Regions from separate parts of the Modestobacter marinus genome, predicted to be linked through region 1. Evidence: riboswitches for the same ligand, from Rfam matches in the RefSeq annotation. Region 1 holds a riboswitch; each other region holds the start of a gene.
What was found. Region 1 has a riboswitch for cyclic di-AMP ahead of FB380_RS25520 (LysM peptidoglycan-binding domain-containing protein). Riboswitches for the same ligand answer to the same signal wherever they lie in the genome.
Positions count from the first base shown of each region.

Region 2: another riboswitch for cyclic di-AMP. It lies ahead of FB380_RS18820 (M23 family metallopeptidase); the one in region 1 lies ahead of FB380_RS25520 (LysM peptidoglycan-binding domain-containing protein).
Region 3: another riboswitch for cyclic di-AMP. It lies ahead of FB380_RS15785 (aggregation-promoting factor C-terminal-like domain-containing protein); the one in region 1 lies ahead of FB380_RS25520 (LysM peptidoglycan-binding domain-containing protein).

Region 1 covers NZ_JAAMPA010000001.1:3,111,570-3,119,490, reverse strand. Annotated here, with positions in the region: gene treY (malto-oligosyltrehalose synthase) at 1-1,295, shown strand, start outside; cyclic di-AMP (ydaO/yuaA leader) riboswitch at 1,555-1,728, shown strand; gene FB380_RS25520 (LysM peptidoglycan-binding domain-containing protein) at 1,731-2,342, shown strand; gene FB380_RS14665 (ABC transporter permease) at 2,404-3,618, opposite strand; gene FB380_RS14660 (ABC transporter ATP-binding protein) at 3,615-4,343, opposite strand; gene FB380_RS14655 (efflux RND transporter periplasmic adaptor subunit) at 4,340-5,368, opposite strand; gene treZ (malto-oligosyltrehalose trehalohydrolase) at 5,587-7,338, shown strand; gene FB380_RS14645 (dihydrofolate reductase family protein) at 7,341-7,921, shown strand, end outside.
Region 2 covers NZ_JAAMPA010000002.1:594,713-602,633, forward strand. Annotated here, with positions in the region: gene efeB (iron uptake transporter deferrochelatase/peroxidase subunit) at 1-345, opposite strand, end outside; gene FB380_RS18805 (plastocyanin/azurin family copper-binding protein) at 572-1,021, opposite strand; gene FB380_RS18810 (M56 family metallopeptidase) at 1,091-2,032, opposite strand; gene FB380_RS18815 (BlaI/MecI/CopY family transcriptional regulator) at 2,029-2,415, opposite strand; gene FB380_RS18820 (M23 family metallopeptidase) at 2,586-3,809, opposite strand; cyclic di-AMP (ydaO/yuaA leader) riboswitch at 3,822-3,963, opposite strand; gene ccsB (c-type cytochrome biogenesis protein CcsB) at 4,055-5,026, opposite strand; gene lnt (apolipoprotein N-acyltransferase) at 5,016-6,647, opposite strand; gene FB380_RS18835 (cytochrome c oxidase assembly protein) at 6,698-7,657, opposite strand; gene FB380_RS18840 (hypothetical protein) at 7,888-7,921, shown strand, end outside.
Region 3 covers NZ_JAAMPA010000001.1:3,369,777-3,377,697, forward strand. Annotated here, with positions in the region: gene FB380_RS15770 (cupin domain-containing protein) at 1-52, opposite strand, end outside; gene FB380_RS15775 (universal stress protein) at 268-822, shown strand; gene FB380_RS15780 (class I SAM-dependent methyltransferase) at 827-1,474, shown strand; cyclic di-AMP (ydaO/yuaA leader) riboswitch at 1,679-1,826, shown strand; gene FB380_RS15785 (aggregation-promoting factor C-terminal-like domain-containing protein) at 1,843-2,742, shown strand; gene FB380_RS15790 (YceI family protein) at 2,892-3,491, shown strand; gene mftD (pre-mycofactocin synthase MftD) at 3,641-4,873, shown strand; gene FB380_RS15800 (serine hydrolase domain-containing protein) at 4,958-6,097, shown strand; gene FB380_RS15805 (alpha/beta fold hydrolase) at 6,082-6,948, opposite strand; gene FB380_RS15810 (FMN reductase) at 7,051-7,671, opposite strand; gene FB380_RS15815 (LLM class flavin-dependent oxidoreductase) at 7,671-7,921, opposite strand, start outside.

The DNA.
Region 1 (7,921 bases):
CCGAGGTGGCCCGCCTGCACCGGATCGTCGGCGACCTGCCGGGCGTGCCCGACGAGCAGGTCACCGAGGGGCTGGCCGAGCTGCTGGCCGGCTTCCCGGTCTACCGCAGCTACCTGCCCGACGGCCGTGAGCACCTGGACGCCACGGTGGCCGCGGTGAAGCGCCGCCGGCCCGACCTCACCGCCGCCGTCGACGCCCTGCACCCGCTGCTCGGCTCGGCCGGCACCGAACTGGCCACCCGGTTCGAGCAGACCTCGGGCCCGGTGATGGCCAAGGGGGTCGAGGACAGCGCCTACTACCGGTGGTCCCGCTTCGTCGCGCTCAACGAGGTGGGCGGTGACCCGGCCCGGTTCGGGTCGACCGTCGAGCAGTTCCACGCGGCCCAGCAGCACCGCCAGGAGGTCAAGCCGGCGTCGATGACGACGCTGTCCACGCACGACACCAAGCGCAGCGAGGACGTCCGGGCCCGGCTGGCCGTGCTCGCCGAGGTGCCGTCCGAGTGGGCCGGCCTGGTCCGCGGCTGGCTCGGCCGGCACCCGCTGGCCGACCGCCCGCTGGCCCACCTGGTGTGGCAGAACCTCGTCGGCGCCTGGCCGCTGTCGCGGGAGCGGGCGCACGCCTACGTGGAGAAGGCGGCCCGGGAGGCGGGCACCTCGACCACCTGGACCAACCCGGTGCAGGAGTTCGAGGACCAGCTGCACGCCCTCGTCGACGCCGCGTTCGACGACGCCACCACGCACGCGGAGATCGAACGGTTCGTCGCGCGGATCGCGCCCTTCGGCTGGTCGAACTCGCTGTCGCAGAAGCTGCTGCAGCTGACCATCCCCGGGGTGCCGGACGTGTACCAGGGCAGCGAGCTGTGGGACTTCTCGCTGGTCGACCCGGACAACCGCCGTCCGGTCGACTACGCCCTGCGCCGCGACCTGCTGGCCCGGCTGGACGGTGGCTGGGTGCCGCCGGTCGACGAGACCGGCGCGGCCAAGCTGCTGGTGGTCTCCCGCACGCTGCGGCACCGGCGCGACGCCCCGGAGGCGTGGTCGGGGTACACCCCGGTGCCGGCCCGCGGACCGGCGGCCGACTCGGTCGTCGCCTTCGACCGGGGCGGCGTCGTCACCGTCGCGACCCGTCGGCCGGTCCACCTGGCCGAGACCGGCTGGGGCGACACCGCCGTCGGCTCGCGGACCGGGGCCTGGCGGGACCTGCTCACCGGCTCGCGACTGGTCTCCGACTCGGGCGGCATCCGGCTGAGCGAGCTCTGCGCCCAGCTGCCGGTCGCCCTGCTCGTCCGGGACTGAGCCGGGCCGGCGCCGCCTCCTGCGACCGCAGGGGGCGGCGCCGACCTGGCCACGCGCGGTCGCCGCCCTTCCGGCACGGAGCGTGACTGATCGCATCCGTTGCGCAGTGACCCGACGGGCTTTCCGGGCCCGGGGGGTCTCGGAACCATCGATTGCCGCATTGGACGGGCGTCGTCGTCCGCCGGTGCCTACCTTCGGCCTCGTGCCTGCGCCCCACCGGCCGGCATGAGGACCGCCGGACCGCCCAACCCCGTCCGCCGGTGGCCTGACACCGAACAGCCTCGGACGGGGGTGGGGGACCCACTTCCGACGTGCCCGGCCTCGTGCCGCCACGTCTCGGGGTGAAGCCGTGTCGCGTCCTGTCGACGCACCCGGCCGGGCACCGATCGCCCGAACCCGACAGCTCACCTCGCCGGCGGTGATCGGAGGATCACCTTGTCCCAGCACCTCACGTCCCGGACCCGTCGCCTGACCCGCGGCGGCGCCGTCCTCGCCGGGGCCGCGGCTCTCGGCATCGGCGTCCTCGCCGCGCCGGCCTCGGCCGCCACCGCCGGGCAGCACGACTGGAGCGGCGTCGCCCAGTGCGAGTCCGGCGGCAACTGGAGCATCAACACCGGCAACGGCTACTACGGCGGGCTGCAGTTCTCCCAGCCCACGTGGGAGGGCTACGGCGGCCTGGAGTTCGCGCCGCGCGCCGACCTGGCGAGCCCGGCCGACCAGATCACGGCCGCCGAGCGGGTGCTCGTCGGCCAGGGCATCGGGGCCTGGCCGACCTGCGGCCAGTACCTGGCCCCGGGCACCACCGAGGTGCCCGGCCCTGCTCCGGCCCCGGCACCGGCGCCCGCCCCGGCTCCGGCGCCCGCCCCGGCTCCGGCTCCGGCGCCCGCCCCGGCCGGCGGCACGTACACGGTGCAGCCGGGTGACACCCTGAGCTCGATCGCGGCCGCCCAGGGCGTCGCGGGTGGTTGGCAGGCCCTGTACGCCGCCAACCAGTCGACGATCAGCGACCCGAACCGGATCTACGTCGGGCAGCAGCTGACGCTCTGACAGGGAAGCCCCCTTGCGGCTCGTCCGGCCTCCACCACCTGTGGTGGGGGCCGGACGAGCGTCAGAACCGGATCGCGTCGATCACCTTCACCCGGACGGCGATCAGCGCGGGGACCAGCCCGGCCAGCGCGCCGACGGCCGTCGCCGCGACCAGCCCCTCGATCGCCGCGGAGACCGGGAACCCGGGTGCCTCCACGAGCGGTACGCCGCCGGCCAGCCACCGCTCCAGCGGCAGGTTCCGGACGATCGCCACCGACAGCGCGACCGCGGCCAGCCCCGCCAGTGCGGTGGCGACCACGCTCTCCAGCACGACCGCGGAGAAGACCCGCGACGAGGTGGCCCCGAAGCTCCGCCGGACGCCGATCTCCCGGATCCGCTGGCGCACCGTGACCAGCCCGATGTTCAGCACGCCGAGCCCGCCGAGGGCCAGGACCACCAGCCCGGCGGCGCGCACCGCGAGCCGGAGCTTGGCGATGGTGTCCTCCAGGTTCTCCGGGTCCTGGCGGTAGGCCTGCACCTCCGCCCCGGGCAGCAGCCGGGCCAGGTCGCTCTGCACCGCCGCGACGACCGCGTCGGCCTGCTCCGAGGGCACCCAGAGCTCCAGCGTGGGCTGCGCCCCGTAGTACCCCGGGCCCCCCGCCGCCGTGGCGGCGTCCCCGGCGGAGGAGTCGATCCGGTACGTGCTCGGCCAGCCCTCGTTCCAGTCGACCACGCCGACGATCGTGGCCAGCACCGGCTGCGGGCCGCCGATCACCACGGTCGGGCGGGTGCTGAGGTCGGTCACGCCGAGCAGCGTCAGGAAGTCCCGGTTGACGACCAGCGCGGGCGACATGCTCTGCCGGTCACCGGCGCGGAACCAGCGGCCCTCGACCGGCTGGACGCGGTGCAGCGGCCCGTAGGACGGCGAGACTCGGCGGGTCTCGACGGACTGGGTGCCCGCGGGGAACCGGTAGAGCCCGCTCTCCTGGGCGAGGGTGGCCACCGCCTGCTCGGGGAGTCCGTAGCGGGCGACCAGCGCGTCGACCCCGGCGTCCCACTCCTCCTGCGGGACGGCGCCGGTCATCGGGTCGTAGGCCGAGACGCCGATGGTCGCCGTCCGCCCGCCGCTGGCCTCGGCCTGCTCCTGCTGCACCTGGGCGGCGATCTGGCCCAGCGCCGTCACGGTGGTCATCGCCAGCACGGCCAGGAAGACCCCGACCAGGGACAGCAGGACCCGGGCCTTGTGCACCCGGACCTCACCCCAGGCCTCGCTGAAGGTGCCCAGCAGCCCGGTCATGCGTCGGTCCGGTCGCTGGTCGCCGCGGCGAGGGCGTCCCCCGCCGCCACCGGGGTGAGCCGGCCGGCGTCCAGCCGGAACCGGCGCCCGGCCAGCGCGGCCACCGAGAGGTCGTGGGTGATCGTCACCAGGGCGGCCCCGTTCTCGGCGGTCACCTCGGTCAGCAGTGCCATCACGGCGGCGCCGGTCTCGACGTCCAGCGCGCCGGTGGGCTCGTCGGCGAGCACCACCCGCGGCCCGCGGACCAGGGCCCGGGCGATCGCCACCCGCTGCTGCTCACCACCGGAGAGCCGCTCCGGCACCGACAGCGCTCGGGCGCTGAGCCCCACCCGGTCGAGCATGGCGCGGGCGGCCCGGTTGCGGGTGAAGAAGTCGCGGCCGCGGGCGTAGAGCAGCGGCGCGGCGACGTTCTCCTCCGCGGTGCGCCGCGGCAGCAGGTTGAACTGCTGGAAGACGAAGCCGAACGTCTCCCCCCGCAGCCGGGACCGCCGCCGTCCACCAAGGGAGTCGGTCGGCTGCCCGTCGAGCAGGTAGCTGCCGGCGGTCGGGCTGTCCAGCAGCCCCAGCACGTTGAGCAGCGTCGACTTCCCCGACCCGGACCGGCCGACGATGGAGACGTGCTCGCCGGCCGCGACGCTCAGGTCGACGCCGGCCAGCACCGGCAGCAGGCTCCCGTCGGGGAGCCGCACGTCCCGGCCGACGCCGGAGAGCTCCAGCAGGCTCATCCGAACGGCCCGCCCGTGGCGTAGGGGTCGGCGGCCGTGTCGTCGGGCACCGGCACGAACTCCAGCACCGACTCGCCCTCGGTGAGGCCGCCGGTGATCTCCACCTGCTGGCCGTCGGTGAGCCCCAGGGTGACCGGCCGCTCCTCGGGGGTGCCGTCGGCACCGGGCACCCAGACCAGGCCGTTCTGCACCGAGCCCTGCACAGCGGTCACCGGCACCACCAGCGCGTCGGCGACCTCGCCGGCCAGGACGTCGACGGTGGCGGCCATCCCGGGGAAGACGGTCACCCCGGCCGGGACGGCGCACCGGGCGGTCGTGGTCGCGGTGATCGGCATGCCGGTCATCGGGTCCACGCCGGCGTTCGCCTGGTCCTCGTCATCCGACGGGGCACCGAGGGTCAGCCCGGTGCAGGTGAACGGCGCCGGGCCGCCGGTGACGGTGACCTCGGCCGTGCTCGGCGGGCTGAGCAGCCGGAACTGGTCGGCCTGGGAGAGCGACGCGGTCACCGAGAGGGTGCCCGGGGAGATGGTGCCGACGGCGTCGCCCACGGCCACGACCTGGTCCTTGAGGACGTCGAGGGTGGCCAGCCGGCCGGCCGCCGTGGCGGTGACCGTGACCACCTTCACCAGCGGGTCGCGCGGGGTCGAGGTCGGGTTGCCCTCGGCGTCCGTGCCGACGACCGGGTCCCGCTCCTCCTCGAACCGGACGTCCAGCAGCTTGTCACCGACCGCCACCGGCGCCCCGGCGGCGACGTGCAGCCGGCTCACCGTCCCGGCGGCGGTGGCCTTCACCGGCACCGCGGGGTCGGCGGCGACAGCACCCTGCACCGAGACGGTGTTGGTCACCGTGCCGCGGCCGACCGGGACCTCCGGGGAGGCCAGGTCCACCCCCGGGGCGCTGGTGGCGCCACCCGGCCCGGTGCCGCCCCCGCCCCCGCGGAAGGCGAGGACGACGAGGGCCACCGCGATCACCGCCCAGATCAGGATGCGCAGCACGGGCAGGACCCATGTCCGGACGACCGTCATGTCGGCTCTCTTCGTCTCGCGGAACGGAAGCGTCGCAGAACCTAGCGGTGCGGCGAGCCTCCCGGCGTCATCCCGCCGACGGAGACGCCACCGCGAGCAGGTCGTCCCCGGGTGCGACGCCGTCGGAGTGCGAGACGTGCGCTCCGGCGACGGTTGACCGCCGGACGCCCGGGCATGATCGACCTGCCCGTCCCCCGCACCGCCCTGGAGGCACCCGCATGTCCGAGCCCGTCGACTTCGCCGTCTGGGCGCCGCTGCCCGAGCGGGTCCGCCTGCAGGTGGACGGCGGGGTGCACGACATGCAGCGGGACGACGCCGGCTGGTGGCACGCCACGGTCGCCGCCTCCCCCGAGGCCGACTACGGCTACCTGCTCGACGACGACCCGACGCCGCGCCCCGACCCGCGCTCCCGCCGTCAGCCCGAGGGCGTGCACGGTCTCTCCCGGCGCTTCGACCCGGCCGCCCACCGCTGGGGCGACGACGCCTGGACCGGGCGTCCGCTGGCCGGTGGCGTCGTCTACGAGCTGCACATCGGCACGTTCACCCCCGAGGGCACCTTCGACGCGGCGATCGGGCGGCTGGAGCACCTGGTCGAGCTCGGCGTCGACTTCGTCGAGCTGCTCCCGGTGAACGGCTTCAACGGCACGCACAACTGGGGCTACGACGGCGTCGCCTGGTACGCGGTGCAGGAGACCTACGGCGGGCCGGCGGGCTACCAGCGCTTCGTCGACGCCTGCCACCAGCGCGGCCTGGGCGTCATCCAGGACGTCGTCTACAACCACCTGGGCCCGTCGGGCAACTACCTCCCGCTGTTCTTCCCGGTCTTCGCCGAGGGGGCGAACACCTGGGGCAACTCGATCAACCTCTCCGGCCCGGACTCCGACGAGGTGCGCCGTTACATCCTGGACAACGCCCTGATGTGGCTGCACGACATGCACGCCGACGGTCTGCGGCTGGACGCGGTGCACGCCCTGGTCGACGAGCGGGCCACGCACGTCCTCGAGGAGATGGCCGGTGAGGTCGCCAGGCTCTCGGTCGCCGAGGGCCGCCCGCTGACGCTGATCGCGGAGAGCGACCTCAACGACCCGCGGATGGTCACGCCCCGGGTCGCCGGCGGCACCGGGCTGGACGCGCAGTGGAGCGACGACTTCCACCACTCCCTGCACACCCAGCTGACCGGCGAGGGGCAGGGCTACTACGCCGACTTCGAGGCCGCCGGGCTCGGCGGGCTGGCGAAGGTGCTCACCGGTGCCTTCTTCCACGCCGGCGACTGGTCCAGCTTCCGCAAGCGGCACCACGGCCGCCCCGTGGACACCGCGGCCCTGCCGGGCTGGAAGTTCCTGGCCTACCTGCAGGACCACGACCAGATCGGCAACCGCGCGGTCGGCGACCGGATCTCCGCCTCGCTCTCCCCCAGCCTGCTCGGCGTCGGCGCCACCCTGGTGCTGACCAGCCCGTTCACCCCGATGCTCTTCATGGGCGAGGAGTGGGGCGCCTCCACCCCGTGGCAGTTCTTCACCAGCCACCCGGAGCCGGAGCTGGGCCGGGCCACCGCCGAAGGTCGGATCGGCGAGTTCGCCGAGCACGGCTGGGACGCCGCCGTGGTGCCCGACCCGCAGGACCCGGAGACCTTCACCCGCTCGAAGCTCGACTGGTCCGAGGCCGGGCAGGAGCCGCACGCGCACGTCCTCGCGGTGCACAAGGCGCTGCTGGCGCTGCGTCGCCGGCACCCGGAGCTGGTCGACCCCGACCTGTCCGCGGTGCAGGTGCACTGGGACGACGCCGACCGGTGGCTGGTCGTGCACCGCGGCTCGCTCCGGGTGGTCGCCAACCTGTCCGACCAGCCGCGGGAGATCGACCTGGACGTCGCGGGCCGTGAGGTGCTGTTCAGCAGTGGCGAGCTCCCCGAGCTGGACGGGACGACGGTGACGATGCCGGCGGAGAGCGCCGCCGTCCTCACCACGCGCTGAGCGTGGCGCTGCTCCCCCGGGACCCTGCCGGCCTGGCCGACGCCTACCGCGCGCCGGCCGGCCGGCACCTGCGGGTGAACTTCGTCGCCGCGCTGGACGGCGCCATCAGCGTCGACGGGCGCAGCGGCGGGCTGGGCTCGGACGGCGACCGGCGGGTGTTCCGGATGCTGCGCGCGCTGGCCGACGCGGTGCTGGTGGGCGCCGGGACGGCGGCGGCCGAGGGCTACCGGCCGGTGCTCCCCGACTCCGCCGTCGGCCGGCTGCGCACCGAGCTCGGCCGCCCACCGGTCGCCCCGGTGGCGATCGTGTCCCGGCGGGCCTCGCTGGCCCCCGACGACCAGCTGGTCACCGGTGCGGTCACCCCGACGCTGCTCGTCACCTGCGCCGCGGCCGACGCCGACCGGCGTTCAGCGCTCACCGCCGCCGGCGTCGAGGTGGTGGTCTGCGGCGACGACGACGTCGACCTGCCGACCGCGCTCGACGCCCTGGCCGCGCGTGGCCTCGAGCAGGTGCTGTGCGAGGGCGGGCCGGCGCTCTTCGCCGCCGCGCTCGCCGCCGGGGTGGTCGACGAGCTGGACCTGAC
Region 2 (7,921 bases), on a different contig from region 1:
GGCCGCAGTCCACGCCTGGAGCAGCGCTGCGACGTCCTCCCGGCTGTCGGTGAGGACGTCGAAGGCAACGAAGTGCAGCCGGTCCTGCGCAGGCGTCACGATGCCTGCCTGGTGATCACCGGTGAACCGGATGATGTCCGCCGGCGAACCGTCGGGGACCGGAGCCGCTTCCGCATCCGCGGTCGTGGCTTCGGCCGTTGTCCGGCCGACGACTCCGCCCGTGACACCGGCGGCGACCATCCCGGCAGCCCCAAGGCCCGCGAAGCGGAAGAGCCTGCGCCTCGACAACCCCGGTGGCGACTCGTCGTCGATGGGCCCCAACGGCCGCGCACCGTCGTCGGACAACAGGACTCCCCCGTCCGAATCTGGGCCGCATCTCGAGGAGCGGCCCTGCGTACTAGCGATGATAGGAGCACCGAGTCGCCGACGGGCTTGGACCGCTGCGACCTGGACGGCACGCCAGCGAGGTCCACCCGGCCCACCTCACACACACCTTCGACGACCGTGCTCGCGCCACCCCACGCCGGAGCAACCGGCAAGCGAGGCGATGTCCTGGCGTGCCGCCGCCCGCTCAGGCTGCGACGGTCATCGTCCCGATCTGGCCCAACGCGATATGGAAGGAGCACTCGTACTGGTAGTCACCGGGCTGTTCGACCGTGAAGTCGAAAGTCTCGCTGCGGCCCGGCGCCAGGATCGGCACTCCCTCGGCGATGTCCACCGGTCCCATCCCCGGCGTGAACACCAGGTTGTGCGTCAGCTGGTCGGCGATGCTGGTGAGGGTCAGCCGGACCTGCCCAGGCGCGACGGTGAAGCTGTTCGGGACGAACAGGTAGTCGTCGCCCACCAGCACGGTGATCTCCTGGACGCCGTCCACACCCACGGTCACCGTCCCGGCTGCGGCCTCGTCGACGGCCGGCTCGGTCGCACCTTCCGGTTCACCACCGCAGGCGGACAGAGCGACACCGGTCAGCCCGACCAGGCCGCCGACCAAGAACGTCCGCCGGGTCAGGTGTGCGTTCACCGCACCAGCTTATCTGAGCTACTAAGCCCGGTCGTACGGCCGTTCGTGGTTGAGACGGTGCCAGTCCCCTCAGATGTTGCAGAGGTCGCTGAGTGCCGCGGACAAGGTGGGCAGTCCGGCGATCAACACGGGGGTGAGCAGTACGGCCCACAGACCACCGGCGAGCAGCCGGTGTCGCCAGGGGTCCATCGGCGTGGCTGGCTCGAGCAGGCGGGAGACCCGGAGGGCAGCCCCCTCCTGTGCCATGGCCATGGCCGCTGCCGGCGCCCGCATCTCCGCCAGGCTGACGATGGCCGAGGCGACGCTGACCCGGTCGACGTGCTCCGCTGCGGCATCGTCGGCGAGCAGTTCGATCAGCTGCCGGGTCTGCGCCGACGCCGTGCGGAACAGCCGTAGGCGCGGGAAGGCCCGCACCAACGCCTGGGACAGCGCCACCGCCAGGTTGTGGCGCGCTCGTAGGTGGGCCGCCTCGTGCGCGAGAACGCCTTGCAACTCGTCGTCGGCCAGAGCAGTCAAGGTCCCGGTTGTCACCACGATGCGTGACGTCCGCCCCGGCACACAGAAGGCGGCCGGCGCGGCCACGTCCACAACCAGTACGCCCAGCTGATGATCCGGTTCGGCGACCAGGTCGATCGAGCGGTGGAGCTCCCGACGACGTCGCCAACCGGAGACGAGTTCGCGCGCGACACAGGACAGCACCCAGAGGGGCAGGATCCCAGCCAGCACAGTCCCCATCAAGGCCCCTGGCAGGAACTCCGCGGACCCGTAGGCACTGGCGATGCTCGCTGCGCAGGCGTGGAACACAGCACCCAAGCCGTCCGCGAGGGTGGTGATCGGGATCAGCTGGGTCACGCCGGCCAGGACGAAGGCGGCCACGGCGGTGAAGGTCAGCGCCTGCCACGCGAGGATGCCCAGCCGGGGTGCCTGGGTGGTCCAGGCTGCGTTCGCCAGCCGGGGCCCCGCGACGAGGATCGCGACACCGGTGGCGGCGAGTGCGAGGCCGGCGATCATGCCGAGCCGCCGCCGGCCGGCCGCGCTCCCTTGCGGGCAGCCTCCACAGCCTCGCGCAGCTGCGCGACCGCGTCCGGTTGCAGCTCGGCGACGAAGTGCATGAGCACCTCCTGCTGGTCGCCTGACTCGGCGAGGACGTTCTGGAGCAGGGCTGCGGCATGCTCAGCGCGGCTTCGGACCGGGCGGTACAGCCAGGCCCGGCCGACCATCTCCCGGGTGACCTGGTCCTTCTTGTGCAGGTTGTCCATGACCGTCATGACGGTCGTGTAGGCGAGGTCCCGGGATGAGTTCAGCGCCCCGAGGACGTCCCGCACCGTCGCCGGCTCACCCCGACGCCACAGCTCGGCCATGATCGCCGCTTCCAGCTCACCGAACGGGCGCACTCCCCCACCTCTCGTGACCGTCTCGTCGACGCCCCTGCGGGACGGCGATGAGCTCGCCGTCCCGTGTCTACTGTCTTGTCTCGCACACAGCCTAGGCATTCGGGGCCGTCATGCTCCGGAAGTGCCGCGGTCGGCTCACCCGCCGGGGAACCGTCACGGCAGCCCCTGGCTCACACCGCGCAGGCACCGCCCAGGGAGATGCCGCGGGCAGCCAGCCATGGGGCCGGGTCGTTGCGGGTGGCATAGAGCCCCCCTGTGTGCAGCTCCACGTGCACGTGCGGCCCGGTGGACTGGCCACGGTTGCCGACCTCGGCGATTTGCTCGCCCGCGGTGACCACCTGTCCGGCCGTGACGAGGGCCTGGTTGATGTGGCCGTAGAGGCTGATCGTTCCGTCCGGGTGCTGGAGGTACACCGCCAGCCCGAAGCCGTTGGCGGCTCCGGCGTGCAGGACCACACCGGAGTCGGGTGCGTAGATGGGCGTGCCGATCGGCGCGGCGATGTCCACGCCGTTGTGGTTGGTCCCCCAGCGACTGCCGAAGCAGGAGGTGACCCGTCCGGCTGCCAGCGACGCGGTCCCTGCCGCCGATGCGGCGGTCACGGCCCGCTGCCGTTCGTCGACGGTGGCCACGGGGTCCGCATCACCCTGGGCAGCCAGGAGCTGGACCTGCGCTGCCTGCAGTTGCTGCTCGAGCACCGCCTTCTCGCCCGCGGCGGCGTCGTAGGCGGTCTGCGCCTGCACCAGCTGGGCCTGGGCGTCGACGGCGACCTGCTGCGCGGTGCGCGCGGCGGCGTCACGGCCGGCGACCGCGTCGCGGGCGGTCTCATCCGCGCGCTGCACCTCTGCCTCGACCGCCCGCAGTGCGTCCAGCCGCTCGGTGCGCTCCTTCCCGATGAGCTCGAGCGTCGCAGCTCGCTCGAGGAGGTCCTCCGGGCTCCGCGCTCCCAGGAGCGTCACCGCGCCGCTCAAGGCGTCGGCACCCATGTAGGTCTCCCGGCCCAGCTCTGCCACGTCCTCCTGGACAACGGCGCCGGCAGCTCGCGCGGCGGCCAGGTCTGCGGCGGTGCTCGCGGCCGCGGCCTGCGCCGTCAGCAGATCCTGCTCCGCCACCCGCGAGGCCTCACCCGTGGCTTCGGCGAGGACGGTGAGTCGCTGCAGTTCCACCTCGGCGCGTCCGAGGAGCTCTTCCACCCGGGCGATCTCGGCTCTGGCGGTCTCGGACGCCGACTGGGGCGAGGTCTGCGCGATGTCGCTGTCACCGGGAGCCGCGACCGCGGAGGTCGTGGTGAGTGCCAGTTGCAGGGTGATGGCCGCGGCGATGGTCAGGGGCGCCCAGCGGGCCAGGGGCCGCCGGAACGTGGACAGGGATGAGATCCGGTGGTGCAGGGTCGCCAAGGCGACGGTTCTCCGTTCTTCCTGACTGCCTACCGGGTTAGCTGACGGGTTCGGACGGGAAGCTGCCCTACCTGCCTTTGCAGGATTCACCCCATGGGACATGGGTCCCCGGTCCACCTCGGGATGCCCGTCGGTGGTTCGGCGTGTCCACCCGAGGTCCTCGAGGCGAGGAGCATGGCCCGGGTGGACCGGAGAGCACGCTACTACGAAGCTGGGTAGTTGTCACGGTCCGGTAACGAACCGCCTCAGGAGACGCCCCCGTAGGAGTGCAGCCCGGTCGACACCAGGTTCACGAACAGCAGGTTGAAGACCAGGGAGGCCAGGGCCACCAGATTGGTCCACGCCGCCGGCCGGCCTCGCCATCCGGCGGTTGTGCGGGCGTGCAGGTACGCGGCGTACAGCGCCCAAGAGATGAAGGCCCACGTCTCCTTCGGGTCCCACCCCCAGAAGCGACCCCAGGCGCTCTCCGCCCAGATCGCCCCGGCGATGACGGCGAACGTCCAGATCGGGAAGCCGAAGATCGCCGTCCGATGTGCCACCTGGTCCATCGTCGCCGCGCTCGGGAGTCTGTCGGCCCAGCCTGCCGATCGGCTCCCGGTCGTCAACGAGGAACGCTCCCGCCGGACGGCGACGAGGTAGAGGGCGCTCGCCACGCCGCTCACGATGAAGACGCCGAAGGACAGGATTGCGGCGGACACGTGCACCACCAGCCAGTTCGACCGCAAAGCTGCCACGAGCGGCCCGGACTCGGCGTACAGGTACAAGCCGATGAGGACCAGCGCGATGACCGTCGGGCCTAGCACGAAGACACCGATCCGCCGCAGAGCCGGCATCCGCATCGCCAGCACCAGATAGGCAACCACTCCCACCAGCACGGCGGCTGTGGCGAACTCGTACATGTTCCCCCACGGCACCCGCCCGGCGGCGACACTGCGGCCGATGAGCACCCCGGCCTGCGCGAGCGCCCCGACGAGGGTCAGCGCGACACCCACCCGGCCGCACCGGGCACTGCGGGGACCTACGGGCACCACTCCGCTCGACGGAGGGGGCAGGGGGCTCGCCCCACCTGCTCGGACCTCGGCCCGCTCGGCCCGGCTGCGGATCGATGGCCGACCGAAGGCGAGCTCGGCGGCAAAGCCGAGCGCCGCGAGCGCGTAGACGGCGACCGCGACGCCGAAGAGCGTGTCGGACAGTTCGGCGAACGTCTCAGTGCCCACGAGGACCTTCCTTGCCGGGGTGACGTACAGGGGTCGAGGGAGCCGGCCGGGTTCGACGGCCGAAGACACGGGGAGCGAGGAGGGCGACGCCGGCCAGGCCTGCGAGAACGGTCTCGGGGAAGGCGCCCAGCCGGGTGGCCACGGTCGTCTGGGTCCGCTGCGCCACGGAGCCGACGAACACGTACGGGCTGAAGAGCTCGGACTGGTCGACGACCGTCCCGTCCGGCGCGATCACCGCCGAGATGCCGCTGGTCGCCGCCACGGCGACGGTGCGGCCGTGCTCGATGGCGCGCATGCGGCTCATGGCCAGCTGCTGCTGACTCTCCGCGGTGTAGCCGAAGGTGGCGTTGTTGGTCTGGACGACCAGGAGACTGGCGCCGCCGTCCACGACGTCGGTGACCAGCCCGTCGTAGGCGATCTCGAAGCAGATGACGTCGCCCAGGCGCACTCCGCCGACATCGAGGACTCCAGGCTCGTCGCCGGGCAGGAAGTCACGCCGTAGCAGGTCGACCTTGTCGCTGAACAGCCGGAAGAAGGAGCGGGCGGGCATGTACTCGCCGAAGGGCACCGGGTGCCTTTTGGCGTAGCTCTCGCCGGGACCGGTCATGGGATCCCAGACGATCCCCGCATTGGTCAGGTAGCGCCCCGGCCCGTCCAGCACGGCACCGATCAGGATCGGTGCGCCGATCGCCCGCGCGGCGCGGTCGATGACCGTCGCCGCGTCCGCGTTCAGGGAGGGGTCGATGTCCGATGAGTTCTCCGGCCAGAGGACGACGTCCGGTTGCGGGCTCCCGCCGCGGTCGACCCGTTCCGCCAGCAGCAGGGTCTGCTGCACGTGGTTGTCCAGCACTGCCCTGCGTTGGGCGTTGAAGTCCAGGCCGGACCGAGGGACATCGCCCTGGATCACTGCGACGGTCGCCAGCTCACCACCCGCCGTCAGCTGCTCCCCCGGCAAGGGGAGCCAGGCCAGCAGGCCGAGACCCGGGACGACGAACGCCGCACCGAGCGCACGAAGTGCTCGTCGTCCCGGCTCTGGCTGGCGGGCGCATCGCCGTCGCCGCCAGTCGGCAGCCCGGACGAGGAGGATTGCGAAGGACGTCCCGGTGAGCGCGACGGTGAAGGTGACCAGCGGGACACCTCCGTAGGCGGCGAAGGAGGCGAACGGGCCGTCCGCCTGGCTGAAGCCCAAACGCCCCCAGGGGAAGCCGCCGAACGGCACGCGCGAGCGCAGCGCTTCCTGCGCCACCCACAGACCGGCCGCCCAGATCGGTGCGGCCGGCAGCCGACCGACCACCGCGACGCCCGCACCCATGGCCGCGTAGAAGGCCGCCTGGACGACCGACAGCGCGACCCAGGGCAGATCGCCGACGAAGATGCCGGTCCAGGTGAGCAGCGGCAGGAAGAACGCGCAACCCATCACCATCCCGAAGCCGGCGCCGGCGCGCGCCGAGCGCCCTCTGACGATCAGCATCAGCGCCATCGGCCCCACCGCCGCCAGCGGCCACAGCCCGAACGGCGGGAAGGCCAGCCACAGTGCGAGCCCGCCGGCCAGGGCGAGGAGCAGAGCGACGAGCAGCTGACCCAGCAGGTGCTCACCCCCGCTGCGGTGGCGTGGTGGCACCGCGGGGACAGCCTGAGCATCGACCGTGGACGTGGAGATGGGCAACGTGATCAGCGCACCGTCGGGCGCTGGCCGGCGGCCAGCCGAGCGAGCTCGGCGTTGTACGCCTCCAGGTCCACCTCGACGCGTCGATCCGTTACTCGCGCCTGCCGCTCGTCCGAGCGCACCCACTGCCAGAACACGATCGCCACAGCGATGATCGTGGGCAGCTCACCGAATCCCCAGACGATGTTCCCCGCGGCCAACTGGTCGGTCATGACATCGACGTCCCAGCTCGCGGGGACCTGCCGAAAGGTCTCGACCAACGGGGTGCTGGCCATCATCACCGCGACGGCGAAGAAGGCGTGCAGAGGGCCCGGCACGACCAGCTCGACCAGGCGCAGGGGTGCCGACACCCGGTGCGGCCAGGGGTCCAGCCCGAATGCCCCACCGAAGGCGAGCAGACCCGTGAACAGGAAGAAGGCCAGCATGAGCAGGCTGCCGGCCCAGTGGCGCATGAGCACGTCGAAGACAGGGGTCAAGTAGAAGCCGTAGAGGCTGCCGATGAAGAGGGTCGTCGTCACCACGGGATGGGTCAGCAGGTTCGCCGTCCGGGACCGCATGACCACGACGAGCAGCGTCCGCCAGACGGCGGCTCGCCCGCGGCGCGGGAGCGTCCGGATCGCCAGGCTGACCGGGGCGCCGAGCATGATGAGCATCGCCGAGACGACGGCCAGGACCATCTTCTGCAGCATGTGTATCGAGAAGAGCATCATCCCGTAGCCCATGACCTGGGTGGCCGTGACCAGCAGGACGGTCACGATGCCGAGGGTGAAGTTGACCGTCCGGCGGCGCGGCCACCGGACACCCCGGCGGCCCAGTGAGCGGACACCGAGCAGGTAGAGGACCAGAGCGAGCAAGGCGAACGCCGGGAAGATCGAAGTGACGTCGACCTGAGGGGTGAAGAGCGTCAACAGGGTCGGCGGGTCGACCGGCATCTGCATGCCCCCCATGTCAGCTGCCACGGGCACGCGTCTCCCACTTCCTTCCGAATCGCTCCACGGACAGCCGGCCCTGGCATCGCCGCAACGCATTAGATCCTAAGACACATAGTAGGTGATCCTGCGAAACGTGCTCCCGCCGTCACACCCGTGGACGACGCAGGTGCGGCGGCCGGCGGCGAGTCGCAGGGACCGAGACAGGAGTGACCTACCGTCGCGTGGTGCCCGGTGCTCGAAGGAGACCGTTGACGGCCCGACGGGTGCTCGTCGTCGCCCTGGCTCTGACGACCCTGT
Region 3 (7,921 bases), 260 kb from region 1:
GACGGAAGTCGGCGCTCTCCTCGGCGACGGTGGCGATGGTGAAGTGCTCCATGGCTGCCGTTCCTCCTCGATCCAGTCGTTCCTGCCGGCGTGCGCCGGCCCAGGAGAAGTGAAGAGCAGTGCGGCCTCCGGCGCGATCCGAGCCCGCCGGTCGGGCGACACGAGCCGGTCAGGCCCTCCGACCCTGCCGTTCTCCCGGCCGGTGGGAGAGGCTGTCCGGTGCCGGGTACCGGCAGAGCACGGACGGACGAGCACAGGAGGACGGCGTTGACGCAGCAGCCAGGAGACCAGCCGGGGGACGCAGCCCTCACGGCCGAGCGGGACGAGGCGGCCACCGAACTGGCCGGGGTCGAGGGTGAGGTCTCGACGCGTGCCGTGGTGGACGGCGGCGTCGTCGTCGGGCACGACGGCTCCGACTGCGCCCAGGAGGCGCTCCAGTGGGCGGCCGGCCTGGCCGAGCGCGCCTCGTGGCCGCTGCACGTCGTCCGCGGCTGGCGGATCGCCACCGCACCGCAGCCGGCCAGCTGGGAGCCGGGCTACGTCCCGCCGATCAGCGAGTACGAGCAGGCGGTGCAGGCCGACCTGGAGGCCGACGTCCGGGCCGCGCTGGGCGCGGAGCGCGCCCGTGCGGTCAGCTGCCACGTCGTGCACGCCGCGCCGGTGCGCTCCCTGATCGAGGCGGCCCAGCACGCCGACCTCCTCGTTGTCGGCGCCCGCGGGCGGGGCGGCTTCGCCGGGCTGCTGCTCGGCTCGGTCAGCGACCAGGTCACCCGGCACGCCCCGTGCCCGGTGACCGTCGTGCGCACCCAGCACAAGGCCTGACCGCGTGGTGGTCCAGCAGCCCGTCCCACCGGCCTTCCTGCGGGCGCACACCCGGCTGGACCGCCCCTCCCTCGTCCCCGAGGTGCAGCTGCACGTCGCCGACGACGTCGTCGCCCTGTGGGAGGCGATGGAGACCGAGGGCGGCGGCGCCGGCGAGGACCCGCCGTTCTGGGCCGCGGCCTGGCCGGGCGGGCAGGCCCTGGCCCGGCACGTCCTCGACTACCCGGAGCTCGTCGCCGGCCGCCGGGTCCTGGACCTGGGGGCCGGCAGCGGCCTGGTCGCCGTCGCCGCGCTGCTGGCCGGCGCCGGCGGGGTGCTGGCCAGCGACGTCGACCCGTACTCGCACGCGGCGGTCGGGCTGAACGCCGAGGTGAACGGGGTCACCGGCGTCGAGGTCGTCGGCGACGTGCTCGACGAGGAGCTGCCGGAGATCGACGTCGTCTTGGCCGGCGACGTCTGCTACGACCGCGAGATGACCGCGCGGGTGTTGCCCTTCCTCGGGGCGGCCTGGCTGCGCGGGGCCACCGTGCTGCTGGGCGACCCCGGGCGCGCGTACGTCCCGAAGGAGGGGCTGCTCGCCCAGGCGGAGTACGACGTGCCCGACGCCGCCGGGGGTGGGGTGCGCCGGACGACGGTGTGGCGGCTCCCCTGAGAGCACCCACGGGGCGACCGCCCTGGTGCTCCAGCGGGGCGGCTGTCCTGGGTGCTCCGTCACATGTGCCCCACTGGTTCGGCGGTGACCAGGGCGAACGTGGCAGATGTCGACGAGTCCGGCGCCGGGCATTGTCACGAGCGGGTCACGGCCTCTACCTTGGCCGGGTCCGGTCGGACGTCTCGTCCCCACCCGGGGAGCCCGCACCGGATGCCGCCGAGTCGCTGCTCGCAGCGAACCGGGGACCCACCGCACCACTGGGGTGAATCCCGCCCGGGCACCGCCCGGCCGGGTAGGGCGCCTTCCCGCCCGAACCCGTCAGCTGACCCGGTAGGCGGCCGCGGAAGACCCACGGAGCCCCTCTCTCGATGTCCCGTCGCACCACCGTGTCCTCGTCGGACGAGCAGTTGCCCGCCACCGAGGTGCTCCCGCTCCCGGCCGGTGCCGAGGAGGCGCCGATCGCCCGGCGCACCCGTCGTCAGCCCCCCGGTGGCCTCCGCCGGCCCACCCTGTACCTCGGCGTCGCCGCCGCCGGCGCGATCCTGGTCAACGTCCTCGTCGGCGCGGAGCCGGACGCCCGGGCCGAGGCCGCCGTCGAGCCCGCCGGCATCGCCTCCCAGCTCGACCTGGGCTCGCAGCAGACCGGTACCGCCGTCGCCGACGGTCGGCTGACCGACCGGCTCGGCCAGCTGGCGGCCAACCGCAGTCAGCGCGAGGCCGCGCAGGTCGCCGCCGCGCAGGCGCAGGCCGCCGCCGACCAGGCGGTGCTGGACGCCCAGGCCGCCGAGGCCGCCCGGCTCGCCGCCGAGGCCCAGGCCGCGGAGGAGGCCCGGATCGCCGCCGAGGCGCAGGCCGCCGCGGAGGCCCAGGCCGCGGAGGAGGCGGCTGCGGCCGAGCGGGCCGCCGCCCGCGCGCCCGCGCCGGCCGCGCCCGCCCCCGCCCGCGCGCCGGCGGCGGCCCCGGCCGCGTCGTCCGGCTCCGGCTCCTTCCAGGACTACGCCCTGGGCAAGCTCGGGGGTGACCAGGCGGAGTTCTCCTGCCTGGAGAGCCTCTGGGGCAAGGAGAGCGGCTGGAACCCCAACGCCCAGAACCCGAACAGCACCGCCTACGGCATCCCGCAGTTCCTGGACTCCACCTGGGCGAGCACCGGGATCGCCAAGACCTCCGACGGCTACCGGCAGATCGACGCCGGGCTGATCTACATCGAGAACCGCTACGGCTCGCCGTGCGGCGCGTGGGCGCACTCGAAGGCCAAGGGCTGGTACTGAGCCACCGGCGCTCCGCAGCGAGGCCCGGGTCCCGCGGGACCCGGGCCTCGCTGCGCCCGGGCCGCGTACCGGTGGCCCACCTGTGCGCCGGCGCGGGACCATCGGGGAGGATCGAACAGTTCGACCACCGAGAAGAGGAGCGCTGACCCGTGGGCAAGCACCGCGCACCCGAGGGCGCCGCGACGGACTTCGACGCCGCCACCAGCGCCCTGGCAGACGTGACCGGCGACTACACCGTCGACGTCACGCACACCCGGATCGGCGTCCGGGCCCGGCACGCCATGGTGACCACCGTGCGGGGTGCCTTCACCGACTTCTCCGGCACCGCCCACCTGGACGTCGCGACGCCGGCGGCCAGCAGCGTGCAGCTGCGGATCGCGACCGCGAGCATCGACACCGGCACCCCGGACCGGGACGCGCACCTGCGCTCGGCCGACTTCCTGGACGTCGAGCAGCACCCGGAGATGGTGTTCGTCTCCACGGCGGTCGAGCAGGTCGACCGGGACGTCTACCGGGTCACCGGCGACCTCACGATCAAGGCGGTCACCCGGCCGGTCTCGATCGACTTCACCCTCACCGGCTCGGCGCTGGACCCGTTCGGCAACATGCGGGTCGGCTTCGAGGGCGCGCTGGCGATCAAGCGCAGCGAGTGGGACCTCACCTGGAACGCGATGCTCGACACCGGTGGCGTGCTGGTCAGCGACCGGGTCCAGGTGGAGTTCGACGTCTCGGCGATCAAGGACTCCTGACCCCGCGGGCTGTGTCCCAGCACACTCCCTGCCGCTAGGGTGGCACTCAGTGCCACGCAGGGTGCCGTCGTCCCGGACGACGCCTGCGGCGGCGACCCCGGCCGACGACGGTGTCGGCCGGGACGGGTCGAGCAGCAGGGGGTCCACAGATGGCGAACGCGTGGTTCGAGTCGGTGGCGGAGGCACAGCGGCGGGCGAAGCGCCGGCTGCCCAAGGGCGTCTACGGTGCGCTGGTCGCCGGCTCCGAACGGGGGCTCACCGCGGAGGACAACCTCGCCGCCTTCGCCGAGCTGGGCTTCGCGCCGCACACCGCCGGGCTGAGCAACGACAAGCAGATGGCCACCCGCGTCATGGGGCAGGACGTCGCGCTGCCGGTGCTGATCAGCCCGACCGGCGTCCAGGCGGTCGACCCCGACGGTGAGGTCGCCGTCGCCCGGGCCGCGGCCTCCCGCGGCACCGCCATGGGGCTGTCCTCGATGGCCAGCAAGCCGATGGAGGAGGTCATCGCGGCCAACCCGCAGACCTTCTTCCAGCTGTACTGGGTCGGTGACCGCGACCTGATGGCCGCCAAGGTCGAGCGCGCCCGCCGGGCCGGGGCCGCCGGGCTGATCGCCACCCTGGACTGGTCGTTCGCCTACGGCCGGGACTGGGGGAGCCCCTTCATCCCCGAGCGGATCGACCTCGAGGCGGTGCGCCGGTACGCGCCCCAGGTCGCGCTGAAGCCCCGCTGGCTGTGGGAGTTCGCCAAGACCAGGAAGCTGCCCGACCTCACCGTGCCGAACATGGTCGGCACCCCCGGCGAGAAGGCGCCGACCTTCTTCGAGGCCTACGGCCAGTGGATGCAGTCGCCCATGCCCACCTGGGAGGACGTCGCGTGGCTCCGCGAGCTGTGGGGTGACCAGCCGTTCATGCTCAAGGGCGTCATGCGCGTGGACGACGCCAAGCGCGCCGTGGACGCCGGGGTCACCGCGATCTCGGTCTCCAACCACGGGGGCAACAACCTCGACGGCACCCCGGCCGCGATCCGCGCGCTGCCCGCGGTCGCCGAGGCCGTGGGCGACCAGGTCGAGGTGCTGATGGACGGCGGCATCCGCCGCGGGGGCGACGTCGCGAAGGCCCTCGCCCTGGGCGCCAAGGCGGTGATGATCGGCCGCGCCTACCTGTGGGGGCTGGCCGCCAACGGCGAGGCCGGGGTGGGCAACGTGCTGGACCTCCTGCGCGACGGCCTCGGCTCGGCCCTCGTCGGCCTGGGCCACACCTCGATCGACGAGCTCAGCCCGGCCGACCTCGTCGTCCCGCCGCACTTCGAGCGCCACCTCGGCGAGGACGGCGCCGACGCCCCGGAGGCGCAGCGGTCCGCGGGCAAGGGCACCACCGCCTGACGGTGCCGGCGGCCGGTGCGATGACTTCGACCGGCCGCCGCGGTCCTCCCTGCTGAGTGCACCCCTCGGACGCAGGAGGACCCCATGTCGGACCTGTCCCGGTTCGTCACCGTCTGGTCGTTGCTCGAGGCCCGGGTGGAGAGCGGCCGGCTGCCCGGCTACGCCGCCGCGGTGCGGTACCGCGGCGAGGTCGAGGTGCGCACCGGCGGGTGCCTCGACCCGGCGGGCGCCACGCGGGTGGGCCCGGACTCGCTGTACCGGCTGGCGTCGCTGTCCAAGCCGTTCGCCGGCGTGCTCACCCTGTCCCTGGCCGAGGACGGTCTGCTGGACCTCGACGCCCCGGTCGACCGCTGGCTGCCCGAGCTCGCCGAGCCGAGGGTGCTGCGCGACCGGGCCGGCGCGCTGGCGGACACGGTGCCCACCGAACGCCCGATCACCGTGCGCCACCTGCTGACCAGCACACCCGGCTTCGGCGCCCTCTGGGACGACTCGCCACTGGACCGGGCCGTGGTCGCGGCCGGCCTCGGGGCGGGGCCCCTGCCGCCGGAGCTGACGCACGAGGAGTACCTGGCCCGGCTGGGGGAGCTGCCCCTGGCCGCGCAGCCGGGCGCCAGCTGGCTCTACCAGCTCAGCACCGAGGTGCTGTCGGTGCTGCTGACCCGGGTCGCCGGCTGCCCGCTGCACGACCTGCTGCGCGACCGGGTCACCGGCCCGCTGGGCCTGACCGACACCGGCTTCTGGGCGGCCGACCCCGCCCGGCTCGGGCCCGCGTACCTGCCGGCCGGCGACGGCGTCGAGCTCCTCGACCCGGCGGACGGGCGGTCGTCCCGGCCACCGGAGTTCGAGGGGCTGGCGGCCGGGCTGGTCTCCAGCGCGCCGGACGTGCTGACCCTCCTCAGCGCCCTGGCCGACGGGGGCGGGCCGCTGCTGGGCCCCGGCTCGGTCGCCGCCATGACCACCGGCGCGCTCACCACGGCGCAGCGGGCGGAGGCCGCCGAGTTCCTCGGCCCCGGCTGTTCCTGGGGCCTCCAGGTCGGCGTGCAGGTCGAACCGGGCCCGCCGTGGGCCCAGCCGGGCCGGTTCGGCTGGGACGGCGGCACCGGCACGACCGGCTACGCCGACCCGGACCGGGACCTGGTCGGGGTGCTGCTGACCAACGCCGGCATGGCCGGTCCGGAGGACGGGCTGGACTGGTTCTGGCGCGCGCTCTACCGCTGCCTCTGACCGCGCGCCCCGTCGGCGCCCAGCGCCAGGACCGTGCGCAGCGCGGTGACCAGGGCCAGTGGCTGGTCCAGCATCGGGTGGTGGCCGCTGTCGGGCAGGTCGACCACGGGCATCCCGGCCCGGGTCAGGCCGGCCATGTCGGTCGCCATCTCCGGGCTGACCAGGCCGTGCTCGCAGCGCAGGAAGGTCAGCGGGACGGCGACGCCCGGCAGCAGGTCGCGCAGCCGCAGCCGGGTGCCGAAGAAGTCCGGGTCGAACTTCCACGTCCAGCCGCCCTCGACCGCCTGCAGCGAGCCGGCGGCCACGTGCTCGCGGACGAAGGGGAGCAGCACGTCCTGCGGCGGCAGCGTCCGGAAGCGGGCCCGGGCCTCTGCCGGGTCCGCGTACACCCGGTGCGGCCGGCGGCGCTCCCGCAGCCGGCGCTCGTCCGGGGGCTGGTCGTTGAGCGGGGAGTCCACGACGACGACCGAGCCGATCTCGGCCGGGTGCTCGACGCCCACGGTCACCGACACCCAGCCGCCCATGCTGTGACCGACGACGACCGGCCGGTCCAGGCCCTCCTCGGCCGCGACGGCGACCACCTCCCGCGCCCACAGCAGCGGGTCGTACTGCTCGCGCCGGTCGCTGTCGCCGTGCCCGGTCAGGTCCAGGGCGACCACCCGGCGGCCGGTGAGCTGCGGGGCGACGTGGTCCCACCAGCCGGAGTGGGCCGCCCCGCCGTGCACCAGCACCACACCCGGCGCCCCGGCCGGCCCCCAGGCCCGGTAGTGCACCCGGGCACCGGCGACGACGACGTCCCGGTGGTCCGGCTGCTGGGCGAGGGCCTGGGTGAACCACGTCGGCGGGGTCATCCCCGGATCCTGCCCGACGGCCCCGGGCCCACGAGAACGGGCTGGGGGCTGCCTCCGGTACGTCGGAGGCAGCCCCCAGCCCGATGTCGAGCCGAGCGGGCGTCAGCGGCCCTTGAGCAGCTCCTCGAAGGAGGTGGCGGGGTCGGCGAAGGGGTCGGCCGGGCGGGCGGCCACCGGACGCCCGGTGACCAGGCCGGCGAGCTCGCCGGCCGCCCGCTCGACCCGGCCGGCCAGCGAGCGGTCGATCCCACCGCCGGCCCAGTCCTCGGCGGCGGCGAAGACGCCCGTGGGCACGACGACCGCGCGCAGGTAGGCGAACAGCGGGCGCATCGCGTGCTCGACGACGAGGGAGTGGCGGGGCGTCCCGGCGGTGGCGCCGAGCAGCACGGGCTTGCCGGTCAGCGCCTCCTTGTCCAGCACGTCGAAGAAGGTCTTGAACAGGCCGCTGTAGGAGGCGGAGAACACCGGCGTGACGGCGATCAGCCCGTCGGCGCCGACGACCGTGTCGATCGCCGTCTGCAGCGGCTGGTTGGCGAAGCCGCTGGTCAGGTCGTCGGCGAGGTCGCGGGCGTGCCCGCGGAGCTCGACCACCTCCACGGTGGTGTCGTCCCCGCGGGCACGCAGCGCGTCCACGGTGGCCGCGGTGAGCCGGTCGGCCAGCAGCCGGGTCGAGCTGGGGGTGCTCAGCCCGGCGCTGACGACGGCCAGGGTGCGGGTGGCCATCAGGCCTGCGCTCCTTCCACGGTGCGGCCGGTGACGGCGTCGGCCGGGGCGGGCACCGTGGCGTCCTTCGCGCAGCCGGCGGCGGCGACCAGGCTGGCGTGGGTCGGCGCGTCCGGCACGTGGGCCGGCTTGAGCGCGGCGAACTCGCGGCGGAGCACCGGCACGACCTCCTCGCCGAGGATGTCCAGCTGCTCGAGCACCGTCTTCAGCGGCAACCCGGCGTGGTCGATGAGGAACAGCTGCCGCTGGT